Regions from separate parts of the Streptomyces sp. NPDC058291 genome, predicted to be linked through region 1. Evidence: riboswitches for the same ligand, from Rfam matches in the RefSeq annotation. Region 1 holds a riboswitch; each other region holds the start of a gene.
The links. Region 1 has a riboswitch for thiamine pyrophosphate ahead of ACFVYK_RS20915 (thiamine ABC transporter substrate binding subunit). Riboswitches for the same ligand answer to the same signal wherever they lie in the genome.
Positions count from the first base shown of each region.

Region 2: it holds a riboswitch for thiamine pyrophosphate, as region 1 does, so the genes downstream of both, thiO (glycine oxidase ThiO) here and ACFVYK_RS20915 (thiamine ABC transporter substrate binding subunit) in region 1, are expected to answer to the same signal.
Region 3: it holds a riboswitch for thiamine pyrophosphate, as region 1 does, so the genes downstream of both, thiC (phosphomethylpyrimidine synthase ThiC) here and ACFVYK_RS20915 (thiamine ABC transporter substrate binding subunit) in region 1, are expected to answer to the same signal.

Region 1 covers NZ_JBHVYK010000040.1:11,233-16,102, forward strand. Annotated here, with positions in the region: gene ACFVYK_RS20910 (ABC transporter permease) at 1-1,429, opposite strand, end outside; gene ACFVYK_RS20915 (thiamine ABC transporter substrate binding subunit) at 1,405-2,487, opposite strand; TPP riboswitch at 2,566-2,674, opposite strand; gene rlmN (23S rRNA (adenine(2503)-C(2))-methyltransferase RlmN) at 2,697-3,803, opposite strand; gene ACFVYK_RS20925 (SRPBCC family protein) at 4,690-4,870, opposite strand, start outside.
Region 2 covers NZ_JBHVYK010000065.1:35,749-40,618, reverse strand. Annotated here, with positions in the region: gene ACFVYK_RS27580 (thiazole synthase) at 78-872, opposite strand; gene thiS (sulfur carrier protein ThiS) at 876-1,076, opposite strand; gene thiO (glycine oxidase ThiO) at 1,085-2,251, opposite strand; TPP riboswitch at 2,249-2,360, opposite strand; gene ACFVYK_RS27565 (hypothetical protein) at 2,413-2,784, shown strand; gene ACFVYK_RS27560 (NAD(P)/FAD-dependent oxidoreductase) at 2,817-4,058, shown strand; gene ACFVYK_RS27555 (Rv2175c family DNA-binding protein) at 4,125-4,490, shown strand; gene thiE (thiamine phosphate synthase) at 4,569-4,870, shown strand, end outside.
Region 3 covers NZ_JBHVYK010000062.1:9,854-14,723, forward strand. Annotated here, with positions in the region: gene ACFVYK_RS26870 (SsgA family sporulation/cell division regulator) at 1-51, shown strand, start outside; gene ACFVYK_RS26875 (YibE/F family protein) at 243-1,775, opposite strand; TPP riboswitch at 2,189-2,376, shown strand; gene thiC (phosphomethylpyrimidine synthase ThiC) at 2,369-4,195, shown strand; gene ACFVYK_RS26885 (VWA domain-containing protein) at 4,405-4,870, shown strand, end outside.

The DNA of each region.
Region 1 (4,870 bases):
GCCGCACCATCGGCAGGTCGACCTCGCGCCACACCCGCCAGGGCGACGCACCGAGCACGGCCGCCGCCTCCCGCAGCCGATGGTCCACCGCCCGCAGCACCGGCAGCATGGTCCGCACGACGAAGGGGACGCCGACCAGAGCCTGCGCCAGCGGCACCAGGATCCAGGTGCCGCGCAGGTCCAGCGGCGGCTCGTCGAGCGCGATGAGGAACCCGAAGCCCACGGTCACCGCGGAGACGCCCAGCGGCAGCATCAGCAGCGCGTCGAAGCCGCGGACCAGCCGTCCGGCGTCCCTGCGGGTGAGCGCGGCCGCGGCGAGCCCGCCGACAGCCACGGCGATCGCGGTCGCGGCGACGGCGTACTCCAGCGAGTTGCCGATCGCGTCGATCGGCGGGACCAGGAACACGTTGCCGTCGTCGCCGGTCAACGCGCGGTAGTAGGCGAGGCCGGGCGCGTCCAGCGAGCGCTGCACGAGCACCGCGAGCGGCAGGACCAGCAGGACGGCGATGCTCGCGAGCACCCCGGCCAGCAGCGCCCACTGCGCGGTCCCGCGCGGCCGACGCGCCGTGCCCGCCGCGTCCACCAGCCGCAGCGCGGTCTCCCGCCGCCGCACCGCCCAGGCGTGCACGGCGAGGATCGCGCCGACGGCCGCGAACTGGACGATCGTGAGGACGGCCGCCGTGGACAGGTCGAAGATCTCGGAGGTCTGCCGGTAGATCTCCACTTCGAGGGTGGAGAAGGTCGGGCCGCCCAGGATCTGCACCACGCCGAAGGAGGTGAAGGTGAACAGGAAGACCATCAGCGCGGCCGCGGCGACGGCCGGCCCAAGCGCCGGCAGGGTCACCGTGCGCCAGGCCCGCAGCCGGGACGCGCCCAGCATCCGCGCCGCCTCCTCCTGCCGCGGGTCGAGCTGCGCCCACAGCCCGCCCACCGTGCGCACGACGACCGCGTAGTTGAAGAAGACGTGCGCGAGCAGGATCGCCCACACGGTGGTGTCGAGGCGGACGCCCCACAGCTCGTCGAGCAGCCCGCCGCGCCCGACGAGTGCGAGGAACGCGGTGCCGACGACCACCGTGGGCAGCACGAACGGCACGGTGACGACGGCGCGCAGCACCTGCTTGCCCGGGAAGTCCAGGCGCGCGAACACGTAGGCGCCCGGCAGCGCCACCAGCAGCGTGAGCGCGGTGGAGGCGAGCGCCTGCCAGGCGGTGAACCACAGCACGTGGCGGACGTCGGACTGCCCGAGCACGTCCCACAGCCGCCCGAAGCGCCACGAGCCGTCGACGTGGAGCCCCCGGGCGACGATGGCCGCGACCGGGTAGGCGAAGAAGACCGCGAAGAACGCGACGGGCAAGGCCAGGAGACCGAGCCGCGCCGCGCTCCCCGCGCGGGCCCCGCGCCCGGTCACTTCAGTACGAGCGAGGTCCATGACTTGACCCAGTCGTCACGGTTGTCGGCGATCTTCGCCGGGTCCATGGTCTCGGGGTGCGCGGCGGCGGGCCCGTACGCGGTGAACTCGGCGGGGACGGCCGCCCCCTTCACCACCGGATACACGAACATGTTGAGGGGCATGTCCTGCTGGAACCTCTTGCTGATCAGGAAGTCGATCAGCGCCTTGCCGCCCTCGCTGTCGGCCGCGTTGTCCAGCAGCCCCGCGAACTCGATCTGCCGGAAGCAGGTGCCGGAAGCGACGCCGGTCGGCGCGGTGGCCGGCTTCGGGTCGCCGTAGATCACCTCGGCGGGCGGCGAGGAGGCGTAGGACACCACGAGCGGCCGGTCGGCCTTCGCCTTCCTGCCCCCGGCGGAACCGGAGAACTCCTCGTTGTAGGCCTGCTCCCAGCCGTCGACCACCTTCACGCCGTTGGCCTTGAGCTTCTTCCAGTAGCCCTCCCAGCCCCCGTCGCCGTACTGCGCGGCCGTGCCGAGCAGGAAGCCGAGCCCGGGCGAGGAGGTGGAGGCGTTCTCGGTGACGAGGAGGTCCTTGTAGGCGGGCTTCACCAGGTCGTCGAAGGAGGCGGGCGGGGCCAGCTCGTGCTCGGCGAAGTACGCCTTGTCGTAGTTGACGCAGATGTCGCCGAAGTCGACGGGCGTGACCCGGTGCTTCCCCGCGTCCACCTGGTACTGGCTGCCGACCTGCGCCAGTCCCTTGGCCTCGTACGGCTGGAACAGCCCGTTGTCGAGGGCGCGGGAGAGGAGGGTGTTGTCGACGCCGAAGAAGACGTCGCCCTGCGGGTTGTCCTTGGTGAGGATCGCCTTGTTGACGGCCTGCCCGGCGTCGCCGTCCTTGAGCACCTTCACCTTGTACCCGGACTGCTTCTCGAAGTCGGCGAGCACGCCCTTGGACACGGCCCAGGAGTCATGGCTGACGAGGGTGACGGTCCGGGAGCCCGCGGAGCCCGCCGTCTCCTTCCCGTCCGACGACCCGCACGCGGACAAAGCGACCAGGCCGAGTCCGACGGCCACGGCCACGAAGGTCTTGTTCTGCACTGGTTTTCCTCCTGGGTTGACCAGGAAGAGACGCGGCCCCGCCCGGGTCCGCACGGAACGCCGGGCAGGGCGCAACAGCTCGAGTGATGACCGAACTTCCTACCCAGAATGACCTGGGCGAGGTTCAGAGGGTCTGCGGGCCTGGGTGCCGCACTCTCAGCGCTGTGGCGCTCCCCTGTCGGAATATGAAGATGTGTACGGTCCTCAGACTACCGCTCGGTGGCCGCGAGCTGACCGCACGCCCCGTCGATCTCCTGGCCACGGGTGTCCCGCACGGTCACGGGCACCCCGTGCGCGGCGATCGCCTCGACGAAGGCCTTCTCGTCCTCCGGCCGGGACGCCGTCCACTTCGAGCCCGGCGTCGGGTTCAGCGGGATGAGGTTGACGTGCACGGGCTTGCCGCGCAGCAGCCGGCCGAGCCGGTCGCCACGCCACGCCTGGTCGTTGATGTCCCGGATCAGCGCGTACTCGATGGACAGCCGACGACCCGACCGCTCGGTGTACTCGAACCCGGCGTCCAGCACCTCGCGCACCTTCCACCGCGTGTTCACGGGGACGAGGGTGTCGCGCAGCTCGTCGTCGGGAGCGTGCAGGGAGATCGCGAGCCGGCACTTGAAGCCCTCGTCGGAGAACCGGCGGATGGCCGGCACCAGCCCGACCGTCGACACGGTGATCCCGCGCTGCGACAGCCCGAGCCCGTCCGGCGCCGGATCGGTCAGCGCGCGGATGGCGCCGACGACGCGGTTGTAGTTGGCGAGCGGCTCGCCCATCCCCATGAAGACGATGTTGGACAGCCGCGCGGGCCCGCCGGGCACCTCGCCGTCGCGCAGCGCCCGCATCCCGTCGACGATCTGGTGCACGATCTCGGCGGTGGACAGATTCCGGTCGAGCCCCGCCTGTCCGGTGGCGCAGAACGGGCAGTTCATCCCGCATCCCGCCTGCGAGCTGATGCACATGGTCACCCGGTCCGGGTACCGCATCAGCACGGACTCCACGAGCGTGCCGTCGAACAGCCGCCACAGGGTCTTACGGGTGGTCCCCTGGTCCGTCGACAGATGCCGGACGACCGACATCAGATCCGGCAGCAGCGCCTCACGCAGCTTCTCGCGGGAGCCGGCCGGGATGTCGGTCCACTCCGCCGGGTCGTGCGCGTACCGGGCGAAGTAGTGCTGCGAGAGCTGCTTGGCACGAAAGGGCTTCTCCCCGATCTCCGCCACGACCTCCTTCCGCTCGGCGGGCGAGAGGTCGGCGAGATGCCGCGGCGGCTTCTTGGCTCCGCGGGGGGCGACGAAAGTGAGTTCTCCGGGTGCAGGCATAACACGTCCAGTGTGGCAGATCATCGCCGGGGCCCCAGGCCGGGAGCGGGGTGGGGGTGGTCACCCCGTCGGTGCCGTCTGGGGCGCCGGCCGGCATCGCACGGCCCAGGGGCGGCCCGGGGCGCGTGGGGTCGTTGCGCTGCTCGGGGCCGGCTTGCCACCGTGGTCGCCCGCGGCTCCCCGCACGCTCGGGAACGGATGAGGCACGGGCGCCATCGGCGGGTCCTCAGAGCTGATCGCGCCACCACGGGACGTCGGGCGAAGGGGCACGGACGACTCGGGCTCGTCCGAGGATCTTGGCGTCGAGATCCTGGACCAGCGCGCGTAGCTCTCGTGCCGACTTCCTGGGCAAGGCACGCATGATCGCTTCAAGGTGATCGCGGGAGTGGCCCGGATCACAACCGCACTCGGGGATGCCACACCTGGTGGAAGTGGAGGGATCAGCCAACCTCTTGAGCGGGCCGTGTGCCAAGGCGGCCCAGTGCCGAAAGGCTCTGGCTGTGTCGCCTGGCCAGAAACGCCTGATTTCCAGCCTGCGGATGTGGGCCGCGCATGCCCCGGACAGCCTGTCGATCGGCGGACACGGGCGGCGGGGGCACGGGCGGGAGACGCGCACGGGGAGGTCGTCCCGCACGGCAGACGGGCGCCTACGCGGCATTGCCCTTTCGATTGTCGGTCATGGTGGGAAGGTACCGCCGACGGCGCGGACGATCCAGAGCCTGCACATGATCACGCGGTCGGCGTCGCACTCAGGCCATGGCCGGTCGGGCGCACCAGACGGCCGGGGCCGCGTCCGGGGCCGACCGGGCCGCGTCCGGGGCTCACCGGGCCGCGTCCGGGGCTCACCGGGATCTTCTCGTCGCCGCGGCCCAGCCGCCTGCGGGTGTCATACCGTCCGGTGCTCCAGACGGTCCTTCAGCAGTCGCTCGTTCACCGGGAACTCCTTGCGGACCTGGCGGCGGACGACGAGGGGCACGAGGATCTTGCCCATGCCCTTGCCCTCGAAGTCGAGATCCATGATCACGCGGGAGCGGCGGCCGTCGTCGATCGGGAGGATCTCGCCGTGG
Region 2 (4,870 bases), on a different contig from region 1:
GGTCCCGCCGGGATCGCAGCCCTACTGCAGCCGACCTGTGACGCGAGTCGCAGGACGCGGACGTCACCGCAAGGGGGTCAGAACGCGGGGCGCTCCGGGTCGAGCGCCGCCAGGCCCTCGGCGGGGGACGACGCCTGCGCGAACCAGCGGCGCGGGATGCGGCCCGCCAGCCGGGCCAGCCGTCCCGCCTCGACGCCGGCCCGCATGGCGCACGCCATCCGTTCGGGATCGCGCGCCCGCGTGACCGCCGACGCCAGCATCACACCCGCGCACCCCAGCTCCATCGCCAGCGCCACGTCCGACGCGGTGCCGGCGCCCGCGTCCAGGATCACCGGCACGCGCGCGTGCTCCACGATGAGCTGGAAGTTGTGCGGGTTGCGGATGCCCAGGCCGGAACCGATCGGGGACCCCAGCGGCATGACCGCGGCGCACCCGACGTCCTCCAGCTTGCGCGCCAGCACGGGATCGTCGTTGGTGTAGGGCAGCACCGTGAACCCGTCGTCCACCAGCGTCTCCGCCGCGTCCAGCAGCTCGACCGGATCCGGCAGCAGCGTCCGCTCGTCGGCGATGACCTCCAGCTTCACCAGGTCCGTTCCGAGCGCCTCCCTGGCCAGCCGCGCCGTCAGCACGGCCTCGCCGGCGGTGAAGCACCCGGCCGTGTTCGGCAGCACCCGGATGCCCAGCCGTTCCAGCACCGACAGCACCGAGCCGTGCACCGAGGGGTCCACCCTGCGCATCGCGACCGTCGTCAGCTCGGTCCCGGACGCGACCAGCGCCCGTTCGAGCACCTCCAGGCTGGGCGCGCCCCCCGTGCCCATGATCAGCCGGGACGAGAAGGCCGTCCCCCCGAGGACGAAGGCGTCGTCGGCCATGGCTCAGCCTCCCTGCACGGCGGTGAGGACTTCCACCCGGTCGCCGTCGGCCAGTGACGTGGACGGCCACTGCGCGCGCGGGACGACGGTCTCGTTGAGCGCGGCGGCCACCCCGCAGGGCGCCGGCGTCAGGGACCGGACGACGCTGTCCAGAGCGGTGCCGGGAGCGAACTCCCGAAGCTCGCCGTTGACGGACACGTTCAGCGGGGTGCTCATGCGGGCTGCTCCGAGAGTGCGGCGACGCCGAAGCGCCGGGGCGTGAAGGGGCGGGCCTCGTCCGGGAGTTGCCCGGTGGCCAGGACATGCGCCATGACGTCGCCGGTCACCGGCGTCAGCAGCACGCCGTTGCGGTGGTGCCCGGTGGCCAGCACCAGCCCGGACAGTCCGGTCGGCCCGAGCAGCGGCGCGTTGTCCGGGGAGGCGGGACGCAGCCCCGCGCGCGTCTCGGTGAGCGGCAGCTCGGTGATCCCCGGGACCAGCTCGTGGGCGTCGCGCAGCAGCTCGTAGACGCCCCCGGCCGTCACCGTCGTGTCCCAGCCCAGCTCCTCGCTGGTCGCGCCCACCACCAGCTCGCCGTTCTCCCGCGGCACGAGATAGACCTGGCTGCCGCGCACCACGGCCCGCACGGTCCGGCTCAGGAACGGCGCGTAGGACCGCGGCACGGTCAGCCGCAGCACCTGCCCCTTCACCGGCCGCACGGGCGGCACGACGTCCTGCGGCACCCCCGCGAGCCGCCCGCTCAGGCTGCCCCCGGCGAGCACCACCTGCCCCGCCGCCAGGGTCGCGCCGTCGCGGGTGATCACCCCCGTGGCCCGCTCGCCCGCCACCGACAGCCGCTCCGCCCAGACCCGGCGGAAGACCACGCCGGCCCGCTCGCACGCGCTCACCAGGGCCCCGGCCAGCCGCCGCGGGTCGACCTGGTGATCGCCGTCCACCCGCAGCCCGCCGCGCACCCCCGGCGCCAGCATCGGCTCCAGACGCCGACACTCCCGCCCCGACAGCCACTCCGAATCCAGCCCCGACCGCCGTTGCAGCGCGTGCAGTTCGCGCAGATGGGCCCGGTCGTCGGCGTCCAGCGCGACCGCGAGCGTGCCGCACCGCCGGTAACCGAGGTCCTGCCCGGTCAGCTCCGTGAGCTCGGCCGCGAAATCCGGATAGCGCCGGGCCGAGGCCAGATTGAGGCCGAGCAGCGTCTGCTCGCCGTGGTGCAGTTCGGTGACGGCGGCCAGCATCCCGGCGGCCACCTGGGCGGCCCCGCCGCCCGGCTCGGGGTCCACCACCGCCGTGGTCAGACCGCGTTGCGCGGCCCGCCAGGCCGTGACCAGCCCGATGATCCCGCCCCCGATCACGAGGACGTCTGACGTACGCGGAGACGACATGGGCGTCCAGCCCCTCCCTTCGCCGGCATGACCCGGATCAGGTTCGTACGGTCGGAGGCCGCCAGCCTCCCTCTCAGCCCGGTGCGTCCGGGCTCCCGCGAGTGCTCTACGGTGGCCACCCTAGCCCGCCGCCGCACGCCGCAGTAAGGGAGCCTTCGCGCATGGCCCGTTCACTGGACGGCCTCGTCCTCGCCCCCGTCGCCGACCAGGCGCCCGGGCAGGTCGGCGCCCGCACCCGCTTCGCGTACCACGAACGGGACGGCGCGGTCTGGGCCGACTACGCGGGCGGCGACGTCGTACGGGGGCATCTGGTGGGTACCCGGGAAGGAGACCGGCTCGACTTCCGGTACGTCCAGCTCACGTCCGACGGGACGACGTCCTCGGGGCACTGCGTGTCCACGGTCGTCGACCTGCCCGACGGCCGGGTGCGCCTCGACGAGAGCTGGGAGTGGGAGTCGCGGCCCGGCAGGGGCACGAGCGTCGTCGAACAGATCGCGGACGGTGTGGAGCAGGTCACGGAGCACGACGGCTGACTGACTGATCGTCAGCTGTCTAAGGTGATCAGGTGAGCGAGCAGAGGCAGGAAGAAGGCAGGCCGGGCGGGCGCCGCGTGGTGGTCGTCGGCGCGGGCATGGCCGGGGTGCAGACCGCGGTCGCCCTGCGCGAACAGGGCTTCGACGGCCGGGTGACGGTGATCGGCGCCGAACCCCATCAGCCCTACGACCGGCCGCCGCTGTCCAAGGCCGTGCTGCTGGGCAAGGCCGAGGGATCCGCCCTGGACGTCGACTTCGACAGCCTCGGCATCGAGCTGGAACTCGGCCGCGAGGTGCTCGGGCTGCGCCCGGCCGACCACGAGCTGGACACCGCGCGCGGACCCGTCCCCTACGACGTCCTCGTCCTCGCCACCGGCGCCGAGCCGATCCGACTGCCGGGCGCGGACGGCGTGCCCGGTGTGCACCTGCTGCGCACCCTGGACGACGCCCGACGCCTGCGGCCCGTGCTGGCCGGCCGGCACGACGTCGTGGTCGTCGGCGCCGGCTGGATCGGCGCGGAGTTCGCGACGGCCGCCCGCGAGGCCGGGTGCGAGGTCACCGTCGTCGAGGCCGCCGACCGGCCGCTGGCCGGCGCCCTGCCCCCCGAGGTCGCCGCCCCGATGGCCGCCTGGTACGCCGACGCGGGCGTCGGCCTGCGCACCCGCGCGCGGGTGGAGCGCGTCGAGTCCGGCGCGGTCGTCCTCGACGACGGCTCGATCCTGCCCGCCGACGCGGTCGTGGTCGGCATCGGCGCCCGCCCCGCGACCGCCTGGCTGGCCGGCTCGGGCGTCGAGCTCGGCGCGCACCGCGAGATCGTGGCCGACGCCGGCCTGCGCGCCTCCGTTCCGGACGTGTACGCGGTCGGCGACTGCGCCTCCTTCCCGTCCGGCCGGTACGGCGAGCGGCTGCTCGTCCATCACTGGGACAACGCGCTCCAGGGACCGCGCACGGTGGCGGCCAACATCGTCGGCGCGGCCACCGACGAACCCGCCGCCGTCTACGACCCCGTCCCGTACTTCTGGTCCGAGCAGTTCGGCCGCTTCGTCCAGTACGCCGGCCACCACGCGGACGCCGACGGGACCGTGTGGCGCGGCGATCCGTCCGGCCCGGCGTGGACGGTCTGCTGGCTGCGCGAGGACCGTCTGATCGCCCTGCTGGCGGTGGGACGCCCGCGCGACCTCGCCCAGGGCAGACGGCTGATCGAGTCGGGCGCGCCCATGAACCCGCGGCTGCTCGCGGACCCGGCGAGGCCGCTGAAGGCCGCCACCGCGTGAGCCGGGCAGGCCCGGTCGGACCGGCCCGGCTTCCGACTGTCAGTCGCAGATGGCAGGCTTGTTCCCGTGACCGAGATTGACGCAAAGACCGATGCTCTCGTCCCCGCCTGGCTCACCGTGCCCGACATCGCGGAGATGCTCGAAGTCGACGTGATCCGCGTCCGACAGCTGATCAAGGACGGCCAGCTCATCGCCGTGCGCCGTGGCGAGAACCGCGCGCTGCACATCCCCGCCGCCTTCATCGACGGCGACAAGGTGGTCAAGGGCCTGGCCGGGACCCTGACCCTGCTGCGGGACGACGGCTTCACGGACGAGGAGATGCTGGAATGGCTCTTCACCCCCGACCCCTCCCTGCCCGGCACGCCGGCGCAGGCCCTGAGTGAGAACCGCGGCACGGAGGTGAAGCGCCGCGCCCAGGCGCTCGCCGTCTGACCTGCTGATCTCGCATCGACATCCGGCGTACGGGGGCGCAGTCGGCCCCCGTACGCCGCCACCCTGGGGGGAATTCGCATGCCCGACACCGCCCACACACGCCTGTCCGCCGCCCGGCTGTACCTGTGCACGGACGCCCGCACCCGTCAGGGCGACCTCCCGGAGTTCCTCGACGCCGTCCTCGCGGGCGGCGTCGACATCGTCCAGCTGCGGGACAAGGGCATGGAGGCGGCCGAGGAACTGGAGCACCTGCGGGTGTTCGCGGACGCCTGCGCGCGGCACGGCAAGCTGCTCGCGGTCAACGACCGCGCGGACGTGGCCCACGCCGCCGGCGCCGACGTCCTCCACCTCGGCCAGGGCGATCTGCCCGTCCCCGCAGC
Region 3 (4,870 bases), on a different contig from region 1:
CTGGACGAGGCGCTGGGCCGCATTCTGGCGGAGGAACAGAGCGCGGGCTGACTAAGTGGCGGCGAGCGGCGGCGAGCGGCAACGGAGAGCTCCGTCACCGGGTGCGGGCGCGCAGTAACGCTTCTCCGCGGTGTTGCCGGTGCCGCCGGCACCACGCATGCCACTCGCCGCTCCCACGGTCCCACCGGTCCGTCGGGCGAGCGCCCGGCTCCCATTCGGGGGCTGGGCGTGGTCCGGCCGGGTCAGCGTTTGCGGCGCTTGCCCCGGCCGCCCCAGGCCGGCGCCGGACCGGTCGGCGCAGCCACCGAAGCCCCAGCACCCACCGGGTCCGCGGAACTCACCGGACCCAGCGCACCCGCGGCAGGCGCCTTCGGAGCCGCCACGGCCGCCGCGTCGGTTCCCGGACGATCGGCGGAGACCACGAGAGCGGCCAGAAGTGTCGTCACCGGCACCGAGGCCACCAGGCCGATCGACCCCACGAGCGTGCGCACGATCTCCTCCGCCACCAGCTCACTGTTGGCGACGGCGCCCACACTGCTCTGCGCGATCGAGAAGAGCAGCAACAGCGGCAGGGCGGCGCCGGCGTAGGCGAGGACGAGCGTGTTGACCACCGAGGCGATGTGGTCGCGGCCGATGCGGATGCCGGCCCGGTAGAGCCCGCGTCGGCCCATCGACGGATTGGCCTCGTGCAGTTCCCAGACCGCTGACGTCTGCGTGACCGTCACGTCGTCGAGGACCCCGAGCGAGCCGATGATGACGCCGGCGAGCAGCAGGCCGCTCATGTCGATGGACGGATACAGGCCATGGATCAGGCCGGTGTTGTCGTCCGTGTTGCCGGTCAGGGACGCCCAGTCGATGAAGACCGAGCCGAGGACGCCGATGAGCAGCAGGGAGACGAGCGTGCCGAGTACCGCGACGGAGGTGCGGGCCGACAGACCGTGACACAGATAGAGCGCGATCAGCATGATGGCGCTCGCCCCCACCACGGCCACCACCAACGGGTTCGAGCCCTGCAGGATCGCCGGCAACACGAAGAAGTTCAGCACCAGGAAGCTGATGGCCAGCGCGACCAGCGCCATCACGCCCCGAAGCCGCCCGACGATCACGACGGCCACGGCGAAGACGATGGCCAGCACCGACATCGGGATGCGGCGGTTCACGTCGGTGACCGAGTACTGCAGCTCCCTCGGCGCCGAAGGCTCGTAGGCGACCACCACCTTCTCGCCCTGGTCCAACTGCCGGGTCTGGTCCGGCTGGATGATCTCGGCGAACGTACGGCCCTTGTCGTGGCCGGTGTCCACCCGGATCGTGGCCCTCTTGCAGATGCCGCTCGCCTGCTGCTGCGCCGAGGAGCCCTCGGCTGTGGAGGTGTCGCCGGTCGGAGTGTCGCCCGAGGCGTTCACCGAGGCGCAGCTCACGCTCACGACCTTGGTGACCGTGGCCTGTTGAGTCTGCCGATCGAAGCCGACCCCGGTGCGTTCGTGCGCCGGGGCGCCGCCGGGCCACAGCACCACGAGCCCGACCAGCACCGCGGCGCCGAACGGGATGAGGATGGCAGCGATGACCTTGCGCAGGTGCCGGGAGACGGGCGCGGCCGGGCCGTGACTGTGGCTGTGGCCGTGGGCATGCCCGTGGCCCTCTTCGTGCGCGGGCCTTTGCCCCTCGCCCTGACCGGGCCCGCGCCCGTCGCTGCGCTCCTGGGCATGCTGCTCCTCGCCGTGGCCGGGGTCATGTGCACCGCCGTAACCGGCCCCGTGCCCGCCCCCGGATCCCATGCCCTGACCGGTGCCGCCGCCGGTGCCGGTGCTGGGACCGGGACCGTATGCGTACCCATGACGGCTCTCGTGGCTGTCACCGCCACCATCGCCATGCCTGCCGCTGCCGTATCCGTACCCGTACCCGCGTTCGGGCTCAGGGCCGGGACCAGCAGGGGCAGGGGCGCGGTCGGGCCCGGAGGCCGGGCCCTGATGACCGGGGGCTCGACCGCGGGCCAGGCCGCCCAGTCCTCCCGCATACCCCGGCTCCTGCGCGGGACCGGGACCGTCGGCGGGGCCGTTTCCGGTACCCGACCGACGGCGCGGCTCGGGCGGAAGCGGGGGATGGGGTGTCGTGGTCACCGACCGATCATCGCAAGAACGAAGGGGGCCCTCTGTTCACCGCGCCCGAATTGACGCTAGCGTGGAGGCACTTTTGCACACGCGGGAGCTCGGAGCACCGGGCTGAGAGGGCGCTGACCTCCGTTTTCGCGATGTTTCACGTGGAACGTCTCACGGCGAGTGAGGTTTCACAGGAAACGTCGGCAGACGGTAGCCGCTGCGTCGACCGCCGAACCTGTTACCGGGTAATGCCGGCGTAGGGAGTAGGTCTCATGACCAAGAAGGACGCACGCACGCCTGCCTCCATGCAGGACGCGACCAGCGAGAACGCGGTCGACGTCGCCGATGCGGAGGCCAGGAAGTCCATCGGCTGGCACAAGGGGTACGTCGAGGGCACTCGCCCCGATCTGCGGGTGCCGGTCCGTCAGGTGCACCTCACCAACGGGAAGTCGGTCACGCTGTACGACACGTCCGGCCCGTACACCGATCCTCTCGTCGAGACCGACGTCCGCAGGGGGCTCTCGCCGCTGCGTGAGAGCTGGATCATCGGCCGCGGAGACACCGAGGAGTATGCCGGCCGTCCGGTCCGCCCCGAGGACGACGGCATCAAGCACACCGCGCCGCGCGGTGGTCTGCGCAACCTCGACGCAGTCTTTCCCGGCCGGCCGCGGCTCCCGCGCCGCAGCCGGGACGGCAAGGCGGTCACCCAGCTCGCCTATGCGCGCCAGGGGGAGATCACGCCCGAGATGGAGTTCGTGGCCATCCGGGAGAACGTCTCTCCCGAAGTGGTCCGCGAGGAGATCGCAACAGGCCGTGCGGTGCTGCCGGCCAACGTCAATCACCCGGAGATCGAGCCGATGATCATCGGCAAGCGGTTCCTGGTGAAGGTCAACGCCAACATCGGCAACTCGGCCGTGACCTCCTCCATCGAGGAGGAGGTCGAGAAGATGACCTGGGCGACCCGGTGGGGCGCCGACACGGTCATGGACCTGTCCACCGGACGCAACATCCACACCACTCGCGAGTGGGTGCTGCGCAACTCCCCCGTCCCCATCGGCACGGTGCCGCTGTACCAGGCGCTGGAGAAGGTCGACGGTCGCGCCGAAGAGCTGACCTGGGAGATCTACAAGGACACGGTCGTCGAGCAGGCCGAACAGGGCGTCGACTACATGACGGTCCACGCCGGAGTCCGTCTTGCGTACGTCCCGCTCACGGCCAACCGCAAGACCGGCATCGTCTCGCGCGGCGGCTCGATCATGGCGGCCTGGTGCCTGGCGCACCACAAGGAGTCCTTCCTGTACGAGAACTTCGAGGAACTCTGCGAGATTCTCGCCGCCTACGACGTCACCTACTCGCTCGGTGACGGCCTGCGTCCGGGGTCGATCGCGGACGCCAACGACGAGGCCCAGTTCGCTGAGTTGAGGACGCTCGGGGAACTCAACACGATCGCCAAGCGTTTTCACGTACAGACGATGATCGAAGGCCCGGGCCATGTCCCGATGCACAAGATCAAGGAGAACATCGACCTTCAGCAGGAGATCTGTGATGAAGCTCCGTTCTATACGCTCGGCCCGCTGACCACGGACGTCGCGCCGGCGTACGACCACATCACCTCCGGCATCGGCGCCGCGATGATCGCCTGGTGGGGCACGGCCATGCTCTGCTACGTCACGCCCAAGGAACACCTGGGCCTGCCCAACCGCGACGACGTCAAGACCGGCGTCATCACCTACAAGATCGCCGCCCACGCAGCCGACCTCGCCAAGGGCCACCCCGGTGCGCAGGAATGGGACGACGCGCTGTCCGACGCGCGGTTCGAGTTCCGCTGGGAGGACCAGTTCAACCTTGCTCTCGACCCGGACACAGCACGGGAGTTCCACGACGAGACGCTGCCGGCCGAGCCCGCGAAGACGGCGCACTTCTGCTCGATGTGCGGGCCGAAGTTCTGCTCGATGAAGATCAGCCAGAGCATCACGGAGCGGTTCGGCGCCGGGGCCACAGAGGGCGCCTCGGCCGACGAGATCGCCGAGGGGATGCTGGCGAAATCGAAGGAGTTCGCCGCGAACGGGAACCGGGTGTACCTGCCGCTGGCCGACTGACCGGACGGTCCTGATCGATCCTCGTCGATCCTCGTCGGTGCCGTCGGTGCTGTCGGTTCGGGCGCATCCCCGAACCGGCAGTGCTGGGGGAGCTGACGGGGGAACCGAACGAAGCACCTACCGAGGGGGCCGATGGACGGATCAACGGGTACAGGTGACGTGCTTGTTCGTTCATTGAAGTCGGACGTCGACTCGGCAGACTTGCCTCCATGACAGCGCGATCCATGAGCAAGAGTGCCAATCTGCCGGTCGACTCACCGGATGTCCGGGTCGAACTCAGCTGGGCCGAGGGCGTCGGCGGGCCGGACATCGACGTCTCGGCGTTGCTGTTGACCGACGACGGGCGGGTCCGCAACGACGGGGACTTCGTCTTCTACAACCAGCCGCTGCATGCGTCCGGCGCCGTGCGGCACGTCGGCAAGCGTCGTGCCGCCGGCGTCATCACCGATGCCGTCGACGTCGATCTCCGCTCGCTGGAGGGGGCGATCACCCGGGTGGTGCTGTGCGCGTCCGCCGACGGCGGCACCTTCGGGCAGGTGACCGGTTTGATGCTGCGGCTGTTCGGTACGGGCGGTGGGTATGAGATGGCTCGCTTCGACATGCAGGCCGGCACGGAGACGGCGTTCATCGGGGGTGAGTTGTACCAGCGCGAAGGCCGGTGGAAGTTCCGCGCGG